2 regions of the Streptomonospora wellingtoniae genome follow, and region 2 is predicted to be linked to the other one. Evidence: predicted binding sites of a transcription regulator. Region 2 holds the regulator's gene; the other holds the start of a gene.

Region 1 (11,839 bases), on a different contig from region 2:
GTCAGGAAGTCGGAGTCCCAGCGCCGGTTCTGGTAGACGGTCAGCACCTGGCCGAGCCGCCTCGCGTCCTCGGCCAGGGCGCGCGCCTCCGCCGCGGTCAACGCGAACGGCTTGTCCACCACGGCGGCGAACCCGGCCTCCATCGCGGCCCGCGCGAGCGGCACGTGCGTCTCGTTGGGCGTCGTGACCACCGCGAGGTCGATGTCGCCGGTGCGCTTCCACAACTCATCGGCCGAGGAGAGCACCTCGGCCCCGGGATAGCGCTCCCGCACGGCCGCCTGGCGGTCAGGGTTGCGGGTCACCACCGCCGCGAGCCGCAGCCCCGGCGTGGCGTCGACGAGCGGCGCGTGGAACACCTCGCCGCCCTTGCCGTACCCGATGACGGCGACCTGCAGTTCTCGTTCAGCGTCGTTCGCAGAGGTCATCCCCCCACGGTAGCCAGCCCGGGCCACGGGCCCGGCCGCGGGATCGTGGCCGCGGTCGCGGGAAGTCCGCGGAAAGAACTGGGCGGAGGGTTGCGCGTCGCTACCGTGCCGCCACTATCGCGCCCACCGAGTCGGAACAGCTCTGGGCCGACCACATTCGGTGAACGCCAGACACTCTGTGTACCGGTTGGCTAGAGTCGCGCGGACCGAAGTGTTCCGGGAAGAAGGCCGCAGACGAATGTCCGTACTTACCGAAGGACCATGAACTCGCCGCGGGAGAGGTCAACTCGCCTATGACAGGGGCGGAGTTTCTCTCTCACCTGGAAGAGGTCACCGGCGAGAAGCCCAGCGAGGGGCCGTGAAGTTCACGTCCCTCAAGGTTTTCGATCGCGAACTCCGGCAGCTTCCCAGGGAGCATCGGCGGATGTTCCTGACAGCAATCCATAGGGACTTCTTTCCCGCGGTTGCGGCCGGAGCGTTCTCCGGAACGCCACCATGACCGACACGCCTTCGGATCCACAAACTCGGCGGGCACGATGTCTATTCGCTGACGTGGAGCTTCGCTTCACCGGATGGGCGGGCGACCTTCCACATCCAGAAGGACGAGGCTGGGGATCCTCTCCTGAATGTGGCGACGGATCGGTGATCACTCGATCTACAGGGACCCCTGACGTACCGGCGGGCTGTTGGTACTCAAGGCCAACAGCCCGCCTGCTATGCCGCTCCTATGCCGCTACGACCTCGGGGCTGTGCGCCGGGTCGAGTGCCAGGTCCAGCACCTCGCGGACGTCGCCGACCGGGTGGACGGTGAGCTGTCCCCGGATGTCCTCGGGGACGTCGTCGAGGTCCGGCTCGTTGCGGGCCGGGATCAGGACCGTGGTGATCCCCGCGCGGTGCGCCGCCAGGAGCTTCTGCTTCACGCCCCCGATCGGCAGCACCCGGCCGGTCAGCGAGACCTCGCCCGTCATGGCCACGTCGGAGCGCGCGGGGCGGCCCGACAGGAGCGAGGCCAGGGCGGTGGTCATGGTGACACCGGCGCTGGGCCCGTCCTTGGGGATCGCGCCCGCGGGGACGTGCAGGTGGACGCCCCGCTCCTTGAGGTCGCCGACCGGCAGCTCCAGCTCCGCGCCGCGCGAGCGCAGGTAGGACAGGGCGATCTGCGCGGACTCCTTCATCACGTCGCCCAGCTGGCCGGTCAGGGTCAGTCCGCTGGCGCCGGACTCGGGGTCGGCCAGCGACGCCTCGACGAAGAGCACGTCGCCGCCGGCCCCGGTGACCGCCAGGCCCGTGGCCACCCCCGGTACCGAGGTGCGGTCGGCGGTCTCCGGCGTGTGCTTGGGCCGCCCGATGAAACCGGCCAAGTCGTCGGATCCGACCGTCACCGGCAGGTCGCGCTCGCCCAGCGCCAGGCCCGAGGCCACCTTGCGCAGCACCCGGGCGACCGTGCGCTCCAGCTCGCGGACCCCCGCCTCGCGGGTGTACTCGGCGGCGATCCGGCGCAGCGCCCCGTCGGCGAGCTCCACCTCGCCCGGCTCCAGCCCGGCCCGCTCCAGCTGGCGCGGGAGCAGGTGGTCGCGCGCGATGGTCACCTTCTCGTCCTCGGTGTAGCCGTCGAGCTGCACCAGCTCCATCCGGTCCAGCAGCGGGCCGGGGATGGACTCCAGCGCGTTCGCGGTGGCGAGGAACACGACGTCGGACAGGTCGAGGTCGACTTCCAGGTAGTGGTCGCGGAAGGTGTGGTTCTGCGCGGGGTCGAGCACCTCCAGTAGCGCCGAGGTGGGGTCGCCGCGGAAGTCGCTGCCGACCTTGTCGATCTCGTCGAGCAGCACGACCGGGTTCATCGAGCCCGACTCCTTGATCGCGCGGACGATGCGCCCCGGCAGCGCGCCGACGTAGGTGCGCCGGTGGCCGCGGATCTCTGCCTCGTCACGCACGCCGCCCAGGGCGACCCGGGTGAACTCGCGTCCCATCGAGCGCGCCACGGACGCGCCCAGCGAGGTCTTGCCCACGCCGGGCGGGCCGACCAGCGCGAGCACGGCTCCGCTGCGCCGACCGCCGACCACGCCCAAGCCCTTGTCCTCGCGCCGCTTGCGCACCGCCAGGTACTCGACGATGCGCTCCTTGACGTCGTCGAGGCCGGCGTGGTCGGCGTCGAGGACCTCGCGTGCGCCGGCGATGCCGTAGGCGTCCTCGGTGCGGGTGTTCCAGGGCATGTCCAGGATCGTGTCGAGCCAGGTGCGGATCCAGCCGGACTCCGGCGAGGAGTCGCCGGCCCGCTCCAGCTTGTCGACCTCCTCCAGCGCGGCCTTGCGGACGTGCTCGGGCAGTTCGGCCGACTCCACGCGCTCGCGGTAGTCGTCCTCCTCGCTGCCCGGCCGGCCGGAGATCTCGTTGAGCTCCTTGCGGATGGCCTCCATCTGGCGCCGGAGCAGGAACTCGCGCTGCTGCTTGTCGACGCCGTCCTGCACGTCCTGATCAATGGTCTCGGCGACATCGAGCTCGGCCAGGTAGTCGCGGGTCCACTCGCCGAGCAGCCGCAGCCGCTCGGACACGTCGTAGGTCTCCAGCAGCTGCAGCTTCTGGGCGGTCTTGAGGAACGGGGAGTACCCGCCGCGGTCGGCCAGGCTGCCCGGGTCCTCCAGCTGCTGGATGCCGTCCAGGATCTGCCACGCGCCGCGCTTCTGCAGGTAGGTGGTCAGCAGGGACTTGTACTCGCGCGCCTGCTCGTGGACCTTGCCGGGGTAGCCGCCCTCCGGCGGCTCCTCGCTGTGGACCTCCGCCGAGACCCACAGGGCGGCGCCGGGTCCGGTGGTCCCGCTGCCCACCCGGGCCCGCGCCGTACCCCGCACGACCGCCGCCGGCTCACCCTCGGGAGTGCGGCCGACCTGCTCGATCACCGCCACGGTGCCTACCGCGGCGTAGTTGCCGTCGCTACGGGGGACGATCAGCACCCGCGGCTTGGCCGCGGACCGGACTCCGGGACCCTTCGCCGCACTGTCGCCGCCGGCGCGCGCGGCGTCGACCGCGGCGCGCACCTCGGAGTCGCCGATGTCCACCGGCACGACCATTCCGGGGAGGACGACCTCGTCGTCGAGGGGAAGCACGGGGAACGTCGCGTTGGACTGCGCTTCAGTCATCAGACCCTCCTTGTTGAGTCACTACCACTCAATAAACGAGAGTCCGGTTTTGTTCCCCCCGTTGTGTTCGCCGTGAGCGATCGCCCGCAGCCCTTCCGGAACGGCGCCCATCACCGTCGATCTTGTAGCTATCGTCACTGGAAATCGTTTTCCTTCACGATGGCTACAAGATCGGCGGGGTGCGCGCTCTGCTTCGCGGCCCCGTTCAGCGCACCAGGCCGGCGCGGTAGGCGATCACGACGAGCTGGGCGCGGTCGCGGGCGTGCAGTTTGACCATGGCGCGGCTGACGTGCGTGCGCGCGGTGGCTGGGCTGACGACGAGCCGGTCGGCGATCTCACCGTTGGACAGCCCTTCGCCGACCAGCGCGAGCACCTCGCGCTCCCGCTCGGTCAGCTCGCCGAGGTCGGGGCGCGGCCCGCCTGCGGGCGCGCGTGCCGTGAACGAGGCGATGACGCTGCGCGTGACCGAGGGCGAGAGCAGCGACTCCCCCGCCGCGGCGAGCCGGATGGCGCGCAGCAGCTCGCGGGGGTCGCTGTCCTTGATCAGGAATCCGGCGGCGCCGGCGCGAAGCGCGTCGAAGACGTACTCGTCCAACTCGAACGTCGTCAGTACGACCACGCGGGTGCACTCCAGCGCGTCGTCGGCCGCGATCTCGCGCAACGCGGCGATGCCGTCCATGCCGGGCATGCGCACGTCCATCAGCACGACGTCGGGGAGCTCGCGGCGCACCAGCTCGACGGCCGCGCGCCCGTCGGCGGCCTCGCCTGCGGGCTCCATGTCGTCCTCGGCCTCGATCAGCACCCGCAGGCCCATGCGCACCAGGGCCTGGTCGTCGGCGACGGCGACGCGGACGGTGCTCACCGCTCCCCCGCGGGCAGTTCGGCGCGCACCCGGAACCCGCCGTCGGCGCGCGGGCCGGCCTGCAATCGCCCGCCGACTGCGCGGGCGCGCTCGCGCATGCCCGCGATGCCGCTGCCCTCCTCGTAGGCCCGGCCGGGACGCGCGTGCCCGCTGTCGGTGATCTCCACGGTCAACTCCTCGGGGTGGTAGCCGATGGTTACGGTCGCCGCACCGCCGCCGTGCCGGACGGCGTTGGTCAGTGCTTCCTGGACGATGCGGAACGCGGCGTGCTCGACGGCGGCCGGCAGCGCGGTCCGCTCGCCTTCGGCGCGCACCCGCACGCGGTCCCCTGCGGGATCGATACCCGCAGCGAGCTCGTCGATACGGTCCAGACCGGGAACCGGTTCGCGCGCGGGTCCGGGCGCCCCGCCGCCGGAGGCCGCCGACCCCGACGGCTCGTCCGGCGTGTCCGCGCCGCGCTCGTCCTCGCCGCCGATGCGGAAGACCGCCAGAGTTCCGCGCAGCTCCTCCAGCGCGTCCTTGCTGGTCCGGCGAATCGCCTGGAGCGCGGGTTCGGCCTGCTCCGGACGCTTGCCGAGCACGTGCAGGGCCACGCCCGCCTGCATGTTGATGACCGAGAGGCTGTGGCCGACGACGTCGTGCACTTCGCGGGCGATGCGCAGCCGCTCCTCGTAGACCGAACGGCGCACCTCGTCGTCGCGTTCGCGCCGGGTGCTCTCGCGGCGCGAGCGCACGATCACGCCCAGCGCGGCCGGCACCAGTAGCAGGGCCAGCTGTATCGCCAGCGAGCCGGCGGCGCCGGGCTCGAACAGCCCGATGTAGGGGCGGTCGGCGCGGTCGGCCAGGAAGAGGGGCACGGCCAGCCCCGTCCACGGGGTCCACTGCCGCAGCGGCAGCTGCGCAGCCATCGTGTAGGCGAGTAACGCGGGCCCGATCCGCAGCATCCCGCCTTGCTGGTCCAGGGCGTAGAACACGGCGGTCGCGATCATGGCGCAGGCGAAGGCCGTGCGGGGGCGGAAGCGGCGGACGGCCAGGCAGGCGGCGACCACCGCGACGCAGACATAGGCCAGCGGGGGCAGCGCGGCGAACTCGGGGCCGGCGCCCGGGGCCCACGGCGGCGGCCCGCCCGGTTCCGGGCCGCCCGGCGCCCACGGCGGTCCGGAGCCGGCCTGCGACCACGGCCCCCGGGCATGGGCGGCGCCCAGCGACAGCACGCCCACGAACAGGGCGATCGGCACGTCCAAGGCGAGGACGCGGGCGCTACGTCGGCTCACCTGCACGACGGTAGTCGGCCCGGCCTTCCGGGGCGTCAGCGCCGCGTCGTATCCGCGCTGGTGCGGTGAGCGCAGGCGGAGCCGCTCGGTGTGCGACCAGCGGGCCGCACCGGACGGTGAAAGGCCCCGCGGCGGGCGTCGGGGACTCCCGCCGCGGGGCCTCTGCGCACCGCCGCGTGCCCGCGGCCCGCGCCTCAGCTCTTCTCGGCGGAGCGCTCGGCGAACACCGGGTCGTCCAGGTCGCGGCCGCGGGTCTCCCGCGCCGCCCCCACCGCCCCCACCGTCAGCACGCAGGCCGCGGCGACATACACCGACACCGGAAGCGAGGTACCGAACGTCGACAGCAGCCACGTGGCGATCAGCGGCGCGAGCCCGCCGGCGAAGATCGACGCCAACTGGTAGCCGATGGAGGCCCCGGAGTAGCGCGTCCTGGTGCCGAACAGCTCGGAGAAGAACGCCGCCTGCGGCCCGTACATCGCCGCGTGCAGCACCAGGCCGACCCCCGCGGCGGCCAGCACCATCCCGAACCCGCCGGCGTCGATGATCGGGAAGAACGCGAACGCCCACAGCCCGGTCCCGATCGCGCCGAAGGCGATGACCGGGCGGCGGCCGAACCGGTCGGAGAGGGTCCCCCAGATCGGGATGGCGACGAGCTGCACCGCCGCGGCCGCCAGCAGGGCGTTGAGGACGGTGCTGCGTTCGACTCCCGACTCCTGTACCGCGTAGACGAGGACGAACGCCGTGATCACGTAGTAGGAGATGTTCTCGGCGAGGCGCACCCCCATGGCCACCAGGATCTCCCGCCAGTGCCGGAGCACGACCTCGACGATGGGGGCGTGCTCGCCCGTGTCCTGCTCCGCGCGGGCCTGGGCGGCTCGGGCGGCCGCGGCCTGGAAGACCGGCGACTCCTCGACGGAGAGCCGGACATAGAGGCCCACGATGACCAGGAGCCCCGACAGCAGGAACGGGATGCGCCAGCCCCAGGCCTCGAAGGACGAGTCCGCCATGGTGGCGGCCAGCACTGCGAGCACGGCGGTGGCCAGCAGGTTGCCGCAGGGCACCCCCGCCTGCGGCCACGACGCCCAGAATCCCCGGTGCTTGGGGCTGCCGTGCTCGGACACCAGCAGGACGGCGCCGCCCCATTCGCCGCCGAGGGCGAAGCCCTGGATCAGCCGCAGGGTGATCAGCAGCAGCGGCGCGGCCGTTCCGATGGTCGCGTAGGCGGGCAGCAGGCCGATGGCGAAGGTCGCTCCGCCCATCATCAGCAGGCTGATGACCAGCAGCTTCTTGCGGCCGATGCGGTCGCCGAAGTGGCCGAACACCAGGCCGCCCAGGGGCCGGGCGAAGAACCCGATCGCGTAGGTGCCGAAGGAGAGCAGGATTGCGGTGAGGGGGGCGGACTCGGGGAAGAACACGGTCCCGAAGACCAGAGCCGCCGCCGAGCCGTAGAGGAAGAAGTCGTACCACTCCACTGTGGTGCCGATGAGGCTGGAGGTCACGACCTTCGCGAACGATCCGCGAGGTGCCGCGACCGGGGCGTCGGAGGGGGAGTTTGGCACAGCCATGTGATCGTCTTCCGCTCGGTTTGTGGGGGTTGCGTCGTCGCAGCGTAGAAGCGGGCTTGTGATACGGGCCATATCCGCCGGGCACCGACACCGCGGGCGGGGTGTGTGCCGCGGCCACACATCCCGCCCGCGGACGAGGGGGCGGCCGACCGGGCGGCGGAGGGGCCCGGGCTCCGCACCGGGCGCCGGCGGCGGACGCCAGGGCTCCGCACCGGGCGCCGGCGGCGGCTACCGCGGGATGCGGAATCCGGCGGCACGGCAGCGGCACCGCCTGCGGAACCCCGGCCGCCACGGGCACCGAGCGCTCCCCCGCCCCTGGTCGCACCGCTTCGGCGTGCGCGGCGTCCACCGCCGGCCCGCTGCCGGGGGTACCGGGCTCGGCCCGACGGGGTTATGGTCGTCGGCAACATGCCGTGAGGCGCCCGTATGGGCGCGGCGGATATCCGCTGCCGGGGAGGGGGAACCCTAGATTGGCGCCATGACGACCCGCGAATCCCCCCGGGCGGCCCCGTCCGCGCCCCCCGCGGCGGCGGCCGGCCGGACCCCCGTCGAGCCGCTGCCCGCCGACTCCGCCGCGGCCGCCCGAGGTCCCGACCTGCGGGGCCGAACCGCCGTCGTCACCGGCGCGGCCGGCGGGATCGGCCGGGCGTGCGCCGAGCGGCTGAGCGCCTCCGGCGCCGCGGTGCTCCTGGTCGACCGCGACGCCGACGGGGTGCAGGCTCTGGAGGAGGCCGGTACCGGCACCGCCGCCCCCGTCGACCTGACCGATCTCGACGCTGCGGCCGAGGTCGCACGCGGCGCCGACATCCTGGTCAACAACGCCGGCGTGCAGACCGTCGCGCCGATCGAGGAGTTCCCGCCCGACCGCTTCGCGCTGATCCTGCGGCTCATGCTGGAGGCGCCCTTCCGCCTGGTGCAGGCGGCGCTGCCGCACATGTACGCCCAGGGCTGGGGGCGGATCGTGAACATCTCATCAGTGCACGGGCTGCGCGCCTCGCCCTACAAGTCCGCCTACGTCTCGGCCAAACACGGCCTGGAGGGCTTCTCCAAGGTCGCCGCGGTCGAGGGCGCCGCCCGCGGGGTCACCTCCAACTGCATCAACCCCGGCTACGTGCGTACCCCCTTGGTCGAGGCCCAGATCGCCGAGCAGGCGCGCGCACACGCGATCCCCGAGGACGAGGTGGTCGAGGCGGTGCTGCTGGCCCGCAGCCCGCTCAAGCGGCTGATCGAGCCCGCAGAGGTCGCGGCGATGGCCGCCTACCTGTGCGGCCCCGAGGCTTCCTACGTAAACGGGGCCTCCCTGGCGATGGACGGAGCATGGAGCGCGAGCTGAGCGAGCACACGGCACAGGATCAGGCCCCCACCCGGGCGCAGGCGGCGCAGGAGCAGGCCGCGGCGGATGCGGGCGGCAAAGGTGCTCAGGTGCAGTTCCTGCGCCTGCTGCTGCGGGACGCGCCCGCCGTCGAGTACGAGCGCCCGCTCGTGCGGGCGCGCGCGGCGGGCGGCGGCGCCGAGGAGCTGGCCGACCTGGAGGAGGCCAAGGTCCTGGCGCTTCGCGTGCGCACGGTGCTCTCCGACCGGCGGCGCCGGGAGTCCGAGCTGAGCGCCCTGTTCGAGACCGCCAACGACCTGGCGGGCATGCGCGACCTCGACCAGGTGCTGAGGGCCATCGTCGACCGCGCCCGCAACCTGCTGGGCACCGACACCGCCTACCTGACCCTGCGCGACACCGCAGTGGAGGACGGCGACACGGTCATGCGGGTGACCTCCGGATCGGTCTCGGCGCGGTTCCAGCAGCTGCGGCTGGGGCCGGGCGAGGGCCTGGGCGGGCTGGTCGCCGAGACGGCGCTGCCCTACGTCACCGCCAACTACTTCACCGACAGTCGGTTCGAGCACACCGACACCATCGACGCAGGCGTGCTGGACGAGGGCCTGGTGGCGATCCTGGGCGTGCCGCTCCAGCTCAACGGGCGCGTCATCGGCGTGCTCTTCGCCGCCAACCGGCGCGAGCGCCCCTTCTCGCATGCGGAGGTGGCGCTGCTGGGGTCGCTGGCCACCCACGCCTCGATCGCCATCGACAGCGCCAACCTGCTGGAGGGCACCCGCGCGGCGCTGGAGGAGCTGAACGAGGTCAACCACCGGCTGACCGACCACAGCCGGGCGGTCGAGCGCGCCGCCGACGCTCACGACCGCCTCACCGACCTGGTCCTGCGGGGCGGCGGTGTGGAGGAGGTCGAGGCCGCTGTCAGCGCCGTGCTGGGCGGAGCGGTAACCGTCTACGACGCCTCGCGGCACGCCGAGCGCCTGGCAGCACCCGAACTGGCCCAGGCTGCGGGCGCGTCGCGCTCCAGCGGGCGCGCGGTGCGCACCGGAATCGGGTGGGTGGCCGCCGCGGTGGCCGGCGGGGAACCGCTGGGCGCGGTGGTGCTGGAGGGTGTCGACCTCGACGCCGCCGACCAGCGCATCCTGGAGCGCGCGGCGATGGTGATCGCTCTGCTGCTGGTGATGCGCCGCTCGGCGAGCGAGGCGGAGAACCGCGTGCGCGGAGACCTGCTGGACGCCGTGCTGGACGCGCCCGAACGCGACCCCGACACACTGCGCCGCCGCGCCGAGCGGCTGGGGGCCGACTTGGACGCCGAGCACGTGGTCGTGGTGGCCGAGGCGCCCGGCGCCCATCCCGGCCGCCTGCGTTCGGCGGCGATGCACCTGGCCGAGACCTCCGGCGGCCTGGCGGGCGCCCGGTCGGGCACGACCGTGCTGGTGCTGCCCGGTCCGCGGCCGGCGGAAGTGGGCCGCAAGGCGGTCAGCGCGCTGACCGCCGCCGTCAACACCGCGGTCACCGCGGGCGCCTCCGGCCCGGCCTCGGGACTGGCGGACTACGCGGTCCGCTTCCTGGAGGCGCGCCGGTGCCTGCGGACCCTGGTGGCCTTGGGCCGCTCGGGGGAGGTCGCCGCCCCGGAGGACCTGGGGTTCCTCGGCGTGCTGCTGGGCGGCGACCGCGACGTGGCCGGGTTCGTCGACTCGGTCCTGGAGCCGCTGCTGGACTACGACCGCCGCCGCGAGACGTCGCTGGTGGAGACGCTGCGCGCCTACTTCGCGCACGGCGGCAGCATGTCGCGGGCCAAGGACGAGCTGCACGTGCACGTCAACACGGTCGCCCAGCGCCTGGAGCGCGTGGGCCGGCTCATCGGTCCCGACTGGCACGAGCCCGGCCGTGCCCTGGAGATCCAACTGGCGCTGCGGCTGCACGCGCTGCTGCAGGGCGGGGTGGCCGAGGCCGAGGAGGCCGAGCGCGGCGGGGCCTGACCGGCCCGCGTCCGCGCGTGCCCGCACCTGTGCCGCCCGCGGCGGGCTGCTGGGGCGGCAGCGCGCGCCTGCGCAAGGCCCGCCGCGCGCATCCGCGCCCCGGCCGGCTCCGGCGGAACCGCCCGCGCGTGGCCCGTCGCCCCCGGGCGTAGGCGCTCTGGTGCGCGGCGCGTAGCGCGATCCCCGCCGCTGGGGCGACGCGCGGCGGGGCCGGGCGGCACAGGCTTGGGACATGGCACAACCACTGACAGCGGCGGCCGGACTGGGCGATGCGACGGCCCTGTTCGCCGGACCCGCCGCGAGATTCCACGCCCACCCGCCGTTCCCCGTGATGGGAGTCGCAATGCTGCTCGTCCTGCTTCTGCTGGGCCTTGTCGCCTACCTGCTGATCTCGCGGGCGAAGGGCCGCCGGCCGCTGTGGGCCGCCGCGCCCGAGCCGCCCGAGTACGCCGCCCGCAGGGTGCTCGCCGAGCGCTTCGCCCGCGGCGACATCACCGTCGACGAGTTCCTGGAGCGGGCCAGCGTGCTGAACTGGACGCCCGGCTCCCGGGAGGGCGGCCGCAAGTGAGACTCCGCCCGGGCCTGCCCCGCAAGGCGGTGCTGAGCCTGCACGTGATCGCATCGATGGGCTGGCTCGGCGTGCACGCCGGCGTGCTGACGCTGGTGGCCGCCGGGACGGCCGCCGACGAGGCGGAGCGGGCCGGCGCGCTCTACGGATCCGCCGCCATGCTGGGCGGGCTGCTCGTCCCGGCACTGAGCCTGACCGCGCTGGCCACCGGGCTGACCAGCGCGCTGGGAACGCACTGGGGACTGTTCCGCCACTACTGGGTGGCCGCCAAGCTGGCGCTGACCGCGGTGCTGGTGGCCGGCAGCAACCTGCGGCTGATGCCCGCGACGGCCGACCTCGCCGAAGCGACGCGCGGAGGCACCGTGCCGCCCCCGTTCGCCGACCGCCTCAGCCTCGTCGTCGCGCTCTCGGTGGCCCTGTCGGTGCTGTTGGCCGCCAGCCTGCTGTCGACTGGCAAGCCCTTCGGCCGTATCCGGCCCCGCCGGCGCTCCCGCGAGGAGGGCGTATCCGGTCCGCCCAGCCGACCCGCGCGCGTCGCACAGCGCGCCGCCCGCTGAATCCGGGAGCCGCCCGGGCGGCGAAGCGACAGCCGTTCGGCACCGTGGCATCCTCGTCCGGGCAAGCCAGACGCGGGAGGATCATGGCCGGCATGTGGCACGGCGACCTGTACGCCGACTTCGACGGCCCGGACAAACCGGGAGG
Region 2 (11,839 bases):
CGGCATCACCGCGGACATCGCCGGACTCGACCTGGACGCCATCGGCATGATCTTTATGGTCGCCGGTGTGGCGGTGGTCGTCCTGACCATCGTTTTCATGGTGGTCCGCCGCGACCGCACCCGGCAGTCGATCCGGGACGACTCCGACGTGCTCTGACACGCGGGGTCGGTCACGGCGCCGCCCCGCGGCGCCACCCCGCGGCGCGCCCCGCCTCTCCATCCTCCCTTCAACGGGGTCGGCCCCGGCACCGCCGAACACGGTGCCGGGGCCGACGCTTCGGGAGCGGCGCCGCGCTCGGCGGCGTCAGGCCGAGGCGGGCTCGGGCCGGGCCGCGGGGCGGACGCTGAGGGCGTCGGCGTCCTCGTCGAGGTCGACGACGACCGTGTCGCCCTCGGACAGCTCCCCCGCCAGCATCGCCTTGGCCAGCGGGTCGCCGATCGCGGCCTGAACCAGCCTGCGCAGCGGCCGTGCGCCGTAGACCGGGTCATAGCCGGTCAGCGCCAGCCACTCGCGGGCGGCCGGGGTGACCTCCAGCTCCAGCCGCCGTTCTCCCAGCCGCGCGGCCAGGCGGTCGACCTGCAGGTCGACGATGCGCGTCAGCTCGTCGGTGGACAGCGCCTCGAACACGATCAGGTCGTCCAGCCGATTGAGGAACTCCGGCTTGAACGTGCTGCGCACGACCGACATGACCTTTTCCCGCCGGTCCTCGCTCGCCAGAGCGGGGTCGACGAGGAACTGCGAGCCGAGGTTGGACGTCAGGACCAGCAGCGTGTTGCGGAAGTCGACGCTGCGCCCCTGGCCGTCGGTGAGCCGCCCGTCGTCGAGGACCTGCAGCAGCGTGTCGAAGACCTCGATATGCGCCTTCTCCACCTCGTCCAGCAGCACCACCGTGTAGGGCCGCCGACGCACCGCCTCCGTGAGCTGGCCGCCCTCCTCGTAGCCGACGTAGCCGGGGGGCGCGCCCACCAGCCGCGAAACGGAATGCTTCTCCGAGTACTCGCTCATGTCGATGCGCACGATCGCGCGCTCGTCGTCGAACAGCAGCTCGGCCAGCGCCTTGGCCAGCTCGGTCTTGCCCACGCCCGTGGGGCCCAGGAACAGGAACGAGCCGGTCGGGCGGTCGGGGTCGGAGATGCCGGTCCTCGCGCGGCGCACCGCGTCGGACACCGCGGCCACCGCCTTGTGCTGGCCGACCAGCCGCTTGCCCAGCTCCTCCTCCATGCGCAGCAGCTTTGCGGTCTCGCCTTCCAGCAGCCGGCCGACGGGGATGCCGGTCCACGAGGACACCACGTCGGCGACGTCGTCGGCGCCCACCTCCTCCTTGACCATCGTCGGCTCCGCGTCGGAGGCCGGCCCCTGCTCCTCCTCGGCGTGGGACGCCTCCTCCAGCTGCTTCTCCAGCTGCGGGATCTCGCCGTACATCAGCCGGGAGGCCTCGGTGAAGTCGCCGTCGCGCTGGGCGCGCTCGGCCTGCGTGCGCAGGCCGTCCAGGCGCTCCTTGAGCTCGCCGACCCGGTTCAGCCCGGCCTTCTCCTGCTCCCAGCGGGCCACCAGCGCGTTGAGCTCCTCCTGCCGGTCGGCGAGGTCGGCGCGCAGCCGCTCCAGGCGCTGCAGGGAGGCGGCGTCGGACTCCTTGTCCAGCGCCATCTCCTCCATCTTCAGCCGGTCGACGGTGCGCTGCAGCTCGTCGATCTCCACCGGACGGGAGTCGATCTCCATGCGCAGCCGCGAGGCGGCCTCGTCGATCAGGTCGATGGCCTTGTCGGGGAGGAAGCGGGCGGTGATGTAGCGGTCCGACAGCGTGGCCGCGGCCACCAGCGCCGCGTCGGCGATCTGCACCTTGTGGTGCGCCTCGTAGCGGCCCTTGAGGCCGCGCAGGATCGCGATGGTGTCGGCGGCCGACGGCTCGCCGACCAGCACCTGCTGAAAGCGGCGCTCCAGCGCCGGGTCCTTCTCGATGCGCTCGCGGTACTCGTCCAGAGTCGTGGCGCCCACCATGCGCAGCTCGCCGCGGGCCAGCATCGGCTTGAGCATGTTCCCCGCGTCCATGGCGCCCTCGGCGGCGCCGGCGCCGACCATGGTGTGCAACTCGTCGATGAAGGTGATGATCTGGCCGTCGCTCTCCTTGATCTCGGTGAGCACGGCCTTGAGGCGCTCCTCGAACTCCCCGCGGTACTTGGCTCCGGCCACCATCGACGACAGGTCGAGGGCGATCAGCCGCTTGTCGCGCAGCGACTCGGGCACGTCGCCGGCCACGATGCGCTGCGCCAGCCCCTCGACCACAGCGGTCTTGCCGACGCCGGGCTCACCGATCAGCACCGGGTTGTTCTTGGTGCGCCGGGAAAGCACCTGCACAACCCGGCGGATCTCGGAGTCGCGGCCGATCACCGGGTCCAGAGCACCCGAGCGCGCCCGGCCGGTGAGGTCGACGCCGTACTTCTCCAGCGCCTGGTAGGTGTCCTCGGGGTTCTCAGTGGTGACCCGGCCCGGGCCGCGCACCCGTTCGAACGCTTCGAGCAGCGCCTCGGGCGTTGCGCCGGCGTCCTTGAGCAGCCGACTCGCCTCGCCGCCGTCGGCGGCCAGGCCCACCAGCAGGTGCTCGGTCGAGACGAACTCGTCCTCCATCTGCTGGGCGCGCTGGGCAGCGGTGTTCAGCGAGACGATCAGCTGGCGGGAGCTCTGGGGCGCGCCCACCGTGCTGCCGGCGGCCTTGGGCAGCCCGGTCAGCGTCTGCCCGAGCTTGGCGGTGAGGTCGTCGGGAGCCGCGCCGACCTCCTTGAGCAGCGGGCGGATGATCCCCTCGCCCTGGTCGAGCAGTGCGGCGAGCAGATGGACCGGCTCGACCTGCGGGTTGCCGTCCGTGGTGGCCCGCCGCATCGCCGCCGCCACGGCCTCCTGGCTCTTCGTGGTGAGTTTGTAGTTCATGCGTCGCCGCCCCCTTCGCGCGTGATCGCTATGCGGTTGTGCCTGATGGCCCGCCGGGCGGCGGCAGCGCTCGCGCCCGAATCCCGGGCACGGGCGGGCGCCGACCGCCTCGGCGCCCGCCCGGTTCCGGTCGGCCGTCGCGGTCCGGCCGGACCGGCTACCGGTCCTGCTCAGGCGGAGTGGAGGTGTTGAAGATCGTCACCCGTGCGCGCCGCACCGGCAGCAGCTCGCCGCCGCCGGCCTCGCCCGACGAGCGCCGCGCCACCGCCGAGCGGGCCGCGTCCAGCTCGTTGTGCAGGTGGAACAGGTGCTCGCGCAGCTTCTCCACCTCGATCTCCAGTTCCAGGATGCGCTTGATCCCGGCGAGGTTGATCCCCTCCTCCTGGGAGAGCCGCTGCACCTCCCGCAGCGTCCGGATGTCGCGCATCGAGTAGCGCCTGCCCCGGCCGGAGGCCCGGCCCGGCGAGACCAGGCCCAGACGGTCGTACTGGCGCAGCGTCTGCGGATGCAGTCCGGACAGCTCAGCGGCCACCGAGATCACGTAGACCGGGATGTCGTCACCCAGCCCGGGATCGTTCATGACATTCACATCCCCTTCGCGCGTGTCTCCAGACCGCTGCGCGGGTCCTGGTCCGCGGTCGCGGCGCGGAACTTCTCCAGCGCCTCGCGCGCATCCTCGTTGAGGCGGTCGGGAACCGCCACTTCGACGGTCACCAGCATGTCGCCCGCGGTCCCGTCGCGCCGGGCCGTGCCCTTGCCGCGAACCCGGAAGGTCCGGCCGTTGGGCGTGCCCGGTGGGATCTTGACCGTGACGGGCAGGCCGTTGAGGGTGGGCACCCGCACGTCGGCGCCGAGCGCGGCCTCGGGGAAGGTCACCGGAACGGTGATCGTCAGGTTGTCGCCGGACTTGGCGAACACGGGGTGCGGCTGCACATGTACCACCACATAGAGGTCTCCGGCCGGTCCGCCGTGCTCGCCCGGCGCGCCTTTGCCTTTGAGCCGGATCCGCTGGCCGTCGGAGACACCCGCGGGGATCCGGGTCTGGATCGTTCGGGTGCTCTTACCGCGCCCGCTGCCGCTGCACGTGGGGCAGGGGTCGTCGACCACCAGGCCGCGCCCCTTGCACTTGCCGCACGGCTCGGAAAGCGAGAACCCGCCCTGGTTGCGGTTCTCGTGGCCGGTACCCGAGCAGTTCGGGCACACCCGCGGAGCCGTGCCCGCCCGGGCGCCGGTGCCCTTGCAGGTGGGGCACGCGGCGTCGCTGCTGAGCTGGAAGGACCGGGTAACTCCGGCGGACGCCTCGCTGAACGTCAGCCGGGTCTCGGTCTCGATGTCGGCCCCGCGCCGGGGCTGGGTCGTGGTGCGGCCGCGCCCGCCGAACAGGCCGCCGAACAGGTCGCTCAGCCGCTCGCCGCCCCCGCTGGGCTGGGGACCGCCCTGGCCCTGGCCGAACAGGTCGCCCAGGTCGAACCCGCCCGCGCCGGTGCTGCCACCGGGCCGGTAGGAACCGCCGAAGAGGGAGCGGGCGTCGTCGTACTCCTTGCGCCGCTTCTCGTCACTGAGCACGTTGTAGGCCTCGGAGATCTCCTTGAAGCGCTCCTCGGCCTGTGCGTCGCCGGTGTTGGCGTCGGGGTGGTTCGCGCGCGCGAGCTTGCGATAGGACTGCTTGATCTCGTCCTGCGAGGCGGTCTTTGAGACTCCGAGGACCTTGTAGTAGTCCTTCTCCAGGTAGTCCTTCGTGCTCATCGACGTCTGCCTTCTCCCGCTTCGCGCTGTGGGTCGGATTGTCCCCGCGACCGCGCCCCCGCATCCGACCGGGGGGCGGCCCTGTGGCCGCGCGCCCCGGGCGCCGCGCGGCGCCCGGGGCTCGACGGTCTACTTCCTGTCCTCACCGGCCCCGCCGGAGGAGTCGGGGCCGGGCTCCTCCGCGGAGCCGCCCGGCTCGGCCTCCTGATCGGTTCCGGCGGAATCCGGAGCCTCAGCGGCATCCTCCCCGGGTCCGGCCACCACCACGCGTGCCGGGCGCAGGACCCGTTCGCCGATGAGGTAGCCGGGCTGGAAGACCTCGATGACCGTGGGCACCTCGGCGTCGGGCGAAGGCACCATGGTCAGGGCCTCGTGGACGTTCGGGTCGAACTCCTCGCCCTGTTCGCCGTACTTCTTCAGCCCCAGCTTGGTGACCAGCGCCTCCAGCGCCTCACCCACGGACTTGAATCCGCCGGTGAGCTCGTCGTGCTCACGCGCCCGGCCGATGTCGTCCAGGATCGGCAGAAGGTCGCCCACCACCTGGGCCGTCGCCTGCTCGCGCAGGGCCACCCGGTCGCGCTCGACGCGCTTTCGGTAGTTGGCGTACTCCGCCTGGATCCGCTTGAGGTCGTTGGTCAGCTCCACGACCTGCTCGCGGGTCTTGAGGAGCTCGCCCCCTTCGACGGTCCCGTCGATGACGACGGGCTCCTCGTCGGCCTCGACTGCGGCCTCGGGGGAGTCGGGAGCGGCACCCTCGGCCCCCTCGGGCGTACGGAGCTCACCGGTTTCGGGATCTATGCGCCGCCTGTCGCGGATCACCGGCCCCTGCTGCTCCTCGCCGTTCTCGTTCTCCGGCAGCGCCATTGGCTGCGCCTCCCTTGCCTTGCCTCTCGGCCGATCAGGCGTTGCCGTCCTTCTTGTCCTCGTCGACGATCTCGGCGTCCACGACGTCTCCGTCGTCGGACTGGTCCTGAGCGCCGGCCGAGGCGTCCTCACCGCCGCCCTGCTGGCCCTGGCCGTAGATGGAGGAGCCGATCTTCTGGCTCGCCAGCGCGACCTTCTCGCTCGCCTGGCGGATGGCCTCGATGTCGGTGCCCTCCAGCGCCGTCTTCAGCTCGCCGACGGCACCCTCGGTCTCGGACTTGACCTCGGCCGGGATCTTGTCCTCGTTGTCCTTGATGACCTTCTCGGTCTGGTGGACGAGGGACTCCGCGTTGTTGCGGACCTCGGCCTCCTCGCGGCGCTTGCGGTCCTCCTCGGCGTACTCCTCGGCCTCGCGGACCATCTTGTCGATGTCGTCCTTGCTCATGGCCGAGCCGCCGGAGATGGTGACCGACTGCTCCTTGCCCGTGCCCATGTCCTTGGCGGTCACGTTCACGATGCCGTTGGCGTCGATGTCGAAGGTGACCTCGACCTGGGGCACGCCGCGGGGCGCCGGCGGGAGGCCGCTCAGGTCGAAGACGCCCAGCTTCTTGTTGTACTGCGCGATCTCGCGCTCGCCCTGGTAGACCTGGATCTGCACCGAGGGCTGGTTGTCGTCCGCGGTGGTGAAGATCTCCGAGCGCTTGGTCGGGATGGTCGTGTTCTTCTCGATCAGCTTGGTGAACACGCCGCCCTTGGTCTCGATGCCCAGCGACAGCGGGGTGACGTCCAGCAGCAGGACGTCCTTGACCTCGCCCTTGAGCACGCCGGCCTGAAGCGCGGCACCGATGGCCACGACCTCGTCGGGGTTGACGCCCTTGTTGGGCTCCTTGCCGCCGGTGAGCTCCTTGACCAGCTCCACGACCGCGGGCATGCGGGTGGAACCGCCGACCATGACCACGTGGTCGATCTTGTCGACGCTGATGCCGGCGTCCTTGATGACCTGGTGGAAGGGCGACTTGGTGCGGTCCAGCAGGTCGGAGGTCAGACGCTGGAACTCGGCCCGGCTCAGCTTCTCGTCCAGGTGCAGGGGGCCCTCGGACGAGGCGGTGATGTAGGGCAGGTTGATGGCCGACTCGCTGGAGCTGGACAGCTCGATCTTGGCCTTCTCGGCGGCCTCGCGCAGCCGCTGCAGCGCCATCTTGTCCTTGGACAGGTCGACGCCGTTGGAGTTCTTGAAGCGCTCGACCAGCCAGTCGACGACGGCCTGGTCCCAGTCGTCGCCGCCGAGGTGGTTGTCGCCGTTGGTCGCCTTCACCTCGACAACGCCGTCGCCGACCTCCAGCAGGGACACGTCGAAGGTGCCGCCGCCGAGGTCGTAGACCAGGATGGTGGCCTCGCCCTCCTTCTCCAGGTGGTAGGCCAGGGCCGCGGAGGTGGGCTCGTTGATGATGCGCAGGACGTTGAGGCCCGCGATCGTGCCCGCTTCCTTTGTGGACTGGCGCTGGGAGTCGCTGAAGTAGGCCGGCACCGTGATGACGGCGTCGGTGACCTCTTCACCGAGGTAGGCCTCGGCGTCGCGCTTGAGCTTCTGCAGCACGAACGCGCTGATCTGCTGCGAGCTGAACGACTTCTCGTCGATCTCGGTCTTCCAGTCGGTGCCGATGTGGCGCTTCACCGAGCGGATGGTCCGGTCGACGTTGGTGACCGCCTGGCGCTTGGCGACCTCGCCGACGAGCACCTCGCCGTTCTTGGCGAAGGCAACGACGGACGGGGTGGTCCGGGCGCCTTCGGCGTTGGCGATGACCGTGGGCTCGCCGCCCTCCAGGACCGAGACGACCGAGTTCGTCGTCCCCAGGTCGATACCGACCGCACGTGCCATGAGTTCGTTCCTCCGTCAGAGTTGAGTCGTACAGGCGTAAGTTTGCTTCGCGGTTCGCCTGCTGTCAAATCACTTGAGTCGCTGGGACTCAATCTTTGGTTCCGCCCCTATAACGGCTGGAAGCACGGCGTTTGTTCCCGCCGCGGGAGCCGGTCGAGGGAAGTCCGGGCGGATCTCAGGGGCGCGTCAGGGGCGGGCCGGGGCCGGCCGGGCTGCCGCCGCCGACTGCGCACAGCACCTCCGCGAGCGCGACCGGGCGCGGGGGCGGGCACGGCGCATCGGCGAGCCCGGTCAGCCCGGTCGCACGCGCGGGCGATGATGGAAGCGGGGCCGCACCGCCGACCGGCGCGGCGGTGCAGGTGAACCCGCCGATTCGCGGTGGCGCGCGGACCTCTACCGTTGGAGCCCGCGGCCGTCGAAGCGCCTGAACCGGGGGCGATGGACCCGTCCGGCATTACTGACTAGTAACATTTGGTGGACCGCCGATGTGTGGCGCATCGGAGCAGGACAGCAGGATGGGAGGCCGCGGGCGATGCTCTACATCGTTCTGGGGATCATCACGACCCTCGTCGCCGTGGTCGGGGTCGCCATGTTCGCGTTCGGCATCCGCCGGATGGTGCAGACCGTGCGTCTGGGCCGCCCGGTGGAGAGCGGGCGCACGGGGCCGTTCGGCCGGCGACTGACGACCACGCTGCTCGAGGTGCTCGGACACAACCGGATGCTCAAGCGGCCCTGGGTGGGTGTGGCCCACTGGTTCGTCATGGTGTCCTTCCCGCTGCTGGTGTTCACCGTCGCCGAGGCGCACGGCGAGGTGTGGGACCCGCACTTCCACCTGCCGCTGATCCACGACTGGACCGTCTACGGCCTGGCCATCGAGCTCATCGCGGCGCTGGCACTGGTCGCCATCGCGGGTCTGGCCGTCTACCGCCAGATCAGGGGCCCGCGCCGGCGCGGCCGCGACTCCCGGTTCGCCAACTCCGTGCACTGGACGGCCTACTACGTCGAGGCCTACATCGTCGCGCTGCTGGCCGCCATCTTCGTGATCCGCGGGATCAAGGTCGCCCTGGACGATTTCCCGTTCCCGGTCTGGGCGACACCGGTCTCGCACGCGCTGGGCGCGATCCTGCCCGCCAGTGAGCCGACCCTCGCGCTGGTCGCCGCGTTCAAGCTGGTCATCTCCTGGATGTTCTTCATGGTCCTGGCCGCGGTGCTGACCATGGGCATCGGCTGGCACCGGTTCACCGCGCCGTTCAACATCTACTTCAAGCGCGACGCCGGGGGCGCTCCGGCGCTGGGCGCCGCCAAGCCGATGATGGACAAGACCGGCAAGCAGCCGCTGGACTTCGAGGAAGCCGACCCCGACGAGGACCCCTTCGGCGCCGGCAAGATCGAGGACTTCACCTGGAAGGGCTTGCTCGACTTCTCCACCTGCACCGAGTGCGGCCGCTGCCAATCGCAGTGCCCCGCCTGGAACACCGGAAAGCCGCTCTCGCCCAAGAAGCTGGTCATGGACCTGCGCGAGCACGCCTACGCCAAGGCTCCCTACCTCATGCAGGGCATCACCGCGGAGACGCTGGAGGAGAAGGCCAAGGAGGATGCCGCACACGCGGACACCGACGTGCTCACGCTTCTCCAGCGGCCGCTGGTGGGCACCGAGGAGGAGGGCGGCGTCATCCACCCCGACGTGCTCTGGTCCTGCACCAACTGCGGTGCCTGCGTCGAGCAGTGCCCGGTGGACATCGAGCACATCGACCACATCATGGACATGCGCCGCTACCAGGTGATGATCGAGTCCAGCTTCCCCTCCGAGGCCAACACGCTGCTGAAGAACCTGGAGAACAAGGGCAACCCCTGGGGCATGGCCGAGGACCGGCGCATGGACTGGATCGGCGAGCTCGACTTCGAGGTCCCGGTGGTGGAGGACACGCTGCCGGAGGGCACCGAGTACCTGTTCTGGGTCGGCTGCGCCGGCGCCCTGGAGGACCGCGCGAAGAAGACCACCAAGGCCATCGCCGAGCTGCTGCACACGGCAGGCGTGAAGTTCGCGGTCCTGGGCGGCATGGAGGCCTGCACCGGCGACCCGGCGCGGCGGCTGGGCATGGAGTACGTCTTCCAGATGCTCGCCCAGCAGAACGTCGAGACCCTGAACGAGGCGGGGGTCACCAGGATCGTGGCCAGCTGCCCGCACTGCTTCAACACGCTGGGCAACGAGTACCCGCAGCTCGGCGGCGAGTACGACGTGGTCCACCACAGCCAGCTGCTGGCCAAGCTGGTCGAGGACGGACGGCTCACCCCGGTCCAGCCGATCGAGGAGAACATCACCTACCACGATCCGTGCTTCCTCGGCCGGCACAACAAGGTCTACACGCCGCCGCGCGACATCATGGCGCAGGTCCCCGGCATCACCACCAAGGAGATGCACCGGCACAAGGAGCGCGGCTTCTGCTGCGGCGCGGGCGGCGCGCGCATGTGGATGGAGGAGCGCATCGGCAAGCGCATCAACACCGAGCGCGTGGACGAGGCATTGACCACCGACCCCGACACCGTCTCGACCGCCTGCCCCTTCTGCCAGGTGATGCTGGGCGACGCCATCAACGAGAAGAAGTCGGCGGGCGAGGCCAAGGAGTCGCTGGAGGTCGTCGACGTGTCCCAGCTGCTGCTGCGCTCCGTCAAGAGCGACGCCGCCCCCGCGGGCGAGGAGGAGAAGGAGACGGCCTGACCGTCCGACCGGCCGTCCCCGCCGCACATGCGGTCCGGCCGGCGCGGCCGGACCGCGCTCCGGGCAGGCCGCCGCCCGGGGCGCGGCCCCGCTGCGCCGGCCGGACCGCCGACGCGGCGGGCGGGGCGCAGCTTTCGGATCAGCCTGCGCAGTGCGGTTCGGCGGCGGGGCCGGGCAGGCAGCGCCTGGCCTGCTCGGGCACCGGCGCGCGCACGCCCAGCACGATGTCGATCTCCTCGAAGGTCAGCCGCCGGTCCGCACCGGCGACCGCGATGAGCAGCTCGGAGTAGAGTTCGATCTCCGCCATCGCCACGTGGTCGTGAAGGTGTACGTCGGCATACATCCGCGCCCACCTCCATCGAGAGCACCGCAGGGGCGCGCCCCGCGCGGGACAAGGGAACGCGGGAGGCGACCGTCCGGCCACGTGTATCCCCGGGTCGGACCGCCGACCAACGTGGGATCCCGCCGGAGACATCCCGCTGGACGAAGGTTACGTCCCGGTAGCTCACCGCCGCATGACCCAGACGGGCCATTCTCAGAACCACGTTCGAGTAGTCATCCGGCGGTATACACGCACGGTCCCGGGGCGCCGAGAGGACTAGGACCGGTACTTCGGCACCCCGTGCCCGGCGGACCGCGGTGCGGTGCAGGCGGGACGGGCGCCGCGGTCCGGCGGCTCCCCGCCCGCCGCGCGCTCGGACGAGCGCGCCGCAGGGTGTCCAGCTGGTCAGGCCGATCACCGCGTGCGAACATCGGCACGTGCACTACCACGGCTACTTCTGGCGCGGGTCCGACGACGACCGCTCGCGCCGGGCACGCGACGCCCACATCGACGGTCCCCGGTTCGCGACCGCCGACGTACCCCCCGCCAAGATGTGCTGGTGGCTGCGTAAGCCGGCCGACATGGTCGCGGGCACCTGGGACGACCCCGCAGGCGCCGCGAAGTGGATGCTCGCGCAGTACGAGCGGGTGAGCCGCGAGATCGAGGACGCCGCCGCCCACTGGACGCCCGGCGACCGCCGCTACGCCGCGGCCCTGCGCGACATCGCCGACGGCCGCGACGTCACCTGGCAGTACCAGGTGGGCGGCGACGAACGCGCCTTCGTCTCGGTCGTCGCCTGCTCACCCAACGAATGGGACCGCGAGGCTCCCTGCCCGCTCGACGGCGCGAGCGGCTAGGCGTGATGCTCGGGGAGGTCGGTAGCACGGCCGCAACCGGCACAGCACCGTCGATCTTGTAGCCATCGCAAACGGAAATCGCTTTCCTTCACGATGGCTACAAGATCGACGAGGGTTCGGCGGCCCGACAGCTGACCGCACCGCCTCACCGCGACCGTTCCTGCTCCACGGAGCGCTTGAGGAGGTCGCATGCGTGCTCGAACTCCTCCTGGAGGCGGGAGGCCTCGACGAGCAGGGTGGCGTAAGGGCTCGAACCGCCGGTGACGCTGACCGTGACGCCCTCGTCGCCCTCGTCGCCCTCGGACAGCCGGCTCGCGTACTCCCTGGACTGCCCGGCCCGGGATGTCAGCTCCTCGACCTGTTCGGCGATGTGCTTCTCGTCGAGCTCGCTCAGCTTCGCGGTGATCTCGGCGAGCGCGGCGAGGAAGTCCGCGTAGCGTTCGAGGAATCCGGGGCTCTCCGGCCGCCCCTCTTGCGAGGATGCGGCCTGGTCAAGAGTGCGGGTGACGGAGGCCAGCTGGTAGGA

Evidence for each region. Region 2 encodes HspR, which represses chaperone genes until heat shock. Its sites were predicted from a motif close to ANTTGAGTCNNNNNGACTCAANT; they were not measured.
Region 1: lon (endopeptidase La) is a predicted target of HspR. The motif match lies at 3,574-3,596, and genes of this name have one in related genera.

The regions. Positions count from the first base shown of each region.
Region 1 covers NZ_JAVREK010000007.1:23,465-35,303, forward strand. The annotation lists gene RM446_RS08775 (Gfo/Idh/MocA family oxidoreductase) at 1-425, opposite strand, end outside; gene lon (endopeptidase La) at 1,151-3,562, opposite strand; gene RM446_RS08785 (response regulator transcription factor) at 3,768-4,424, opposite strand; gene RM446_RS08790 (sensor histidine kinase) at 4,421-5,698, opposite strand; gene RM446_RS08795 (MFS transporter) at 5,893-7,263, opposite strand; gene RM446_RS08800 (3-hydroxybutyrate dehydrogenase) at 7,742-8,596, shown strand; gene RM446_RS08805 (helix-turn-helix domain-containing protein) at 8,581-10,569, shown strand; gene RM446_RS08810 (SHOCT domain-containing protein) at 10,802-11,137, shown strand; gene RM446_RS08815 (hypothetical protein) at 11,134-11,694, shown strand; gene RM446_RS08820 (methylated-DNA--[protein]-cysteine S-methyltransferase) at 11,778-11,839, shown strand, end outside.
Region 2 covers NZ_JAVREK010000029.1:52,263-64,101, reverse strand. The annotation lists gene RM446_RS22060 (DUF6458 family protein) at 1-157, shown strand, start outside; gene clpB (ATP-dependent chaperone ClpB) at 305-2,926, opposite strand; gene RM446_RS22050 (heat shock protein transcriptional repressor HspR) at 3,084-3,506, opposite strand; gene dnaJ (molecular chaperone DnaJ) at 3,512-4,672, opposite strand; gene grpE (nucleotide exchange factor GrpE) at 4,802-5,536, opposite strand; gene dnaK (molecular chaperone DnaK) at 5,571-7,415, opposite strand; gene RM446_RS22030 ((Fe-S)-binding protein) at 7,948-10,134, shown strand; gene RM446_RS22025 (hypothetical protein) at 10,274-10,477, opposite strand; gene RM446_RS22020 (hypothetical protein) at 10,894-11,313, shown strand; gene RM446_RS22015 (aromatic acid exporter family protein) at 11,459-11,839, opposite strand, start outside.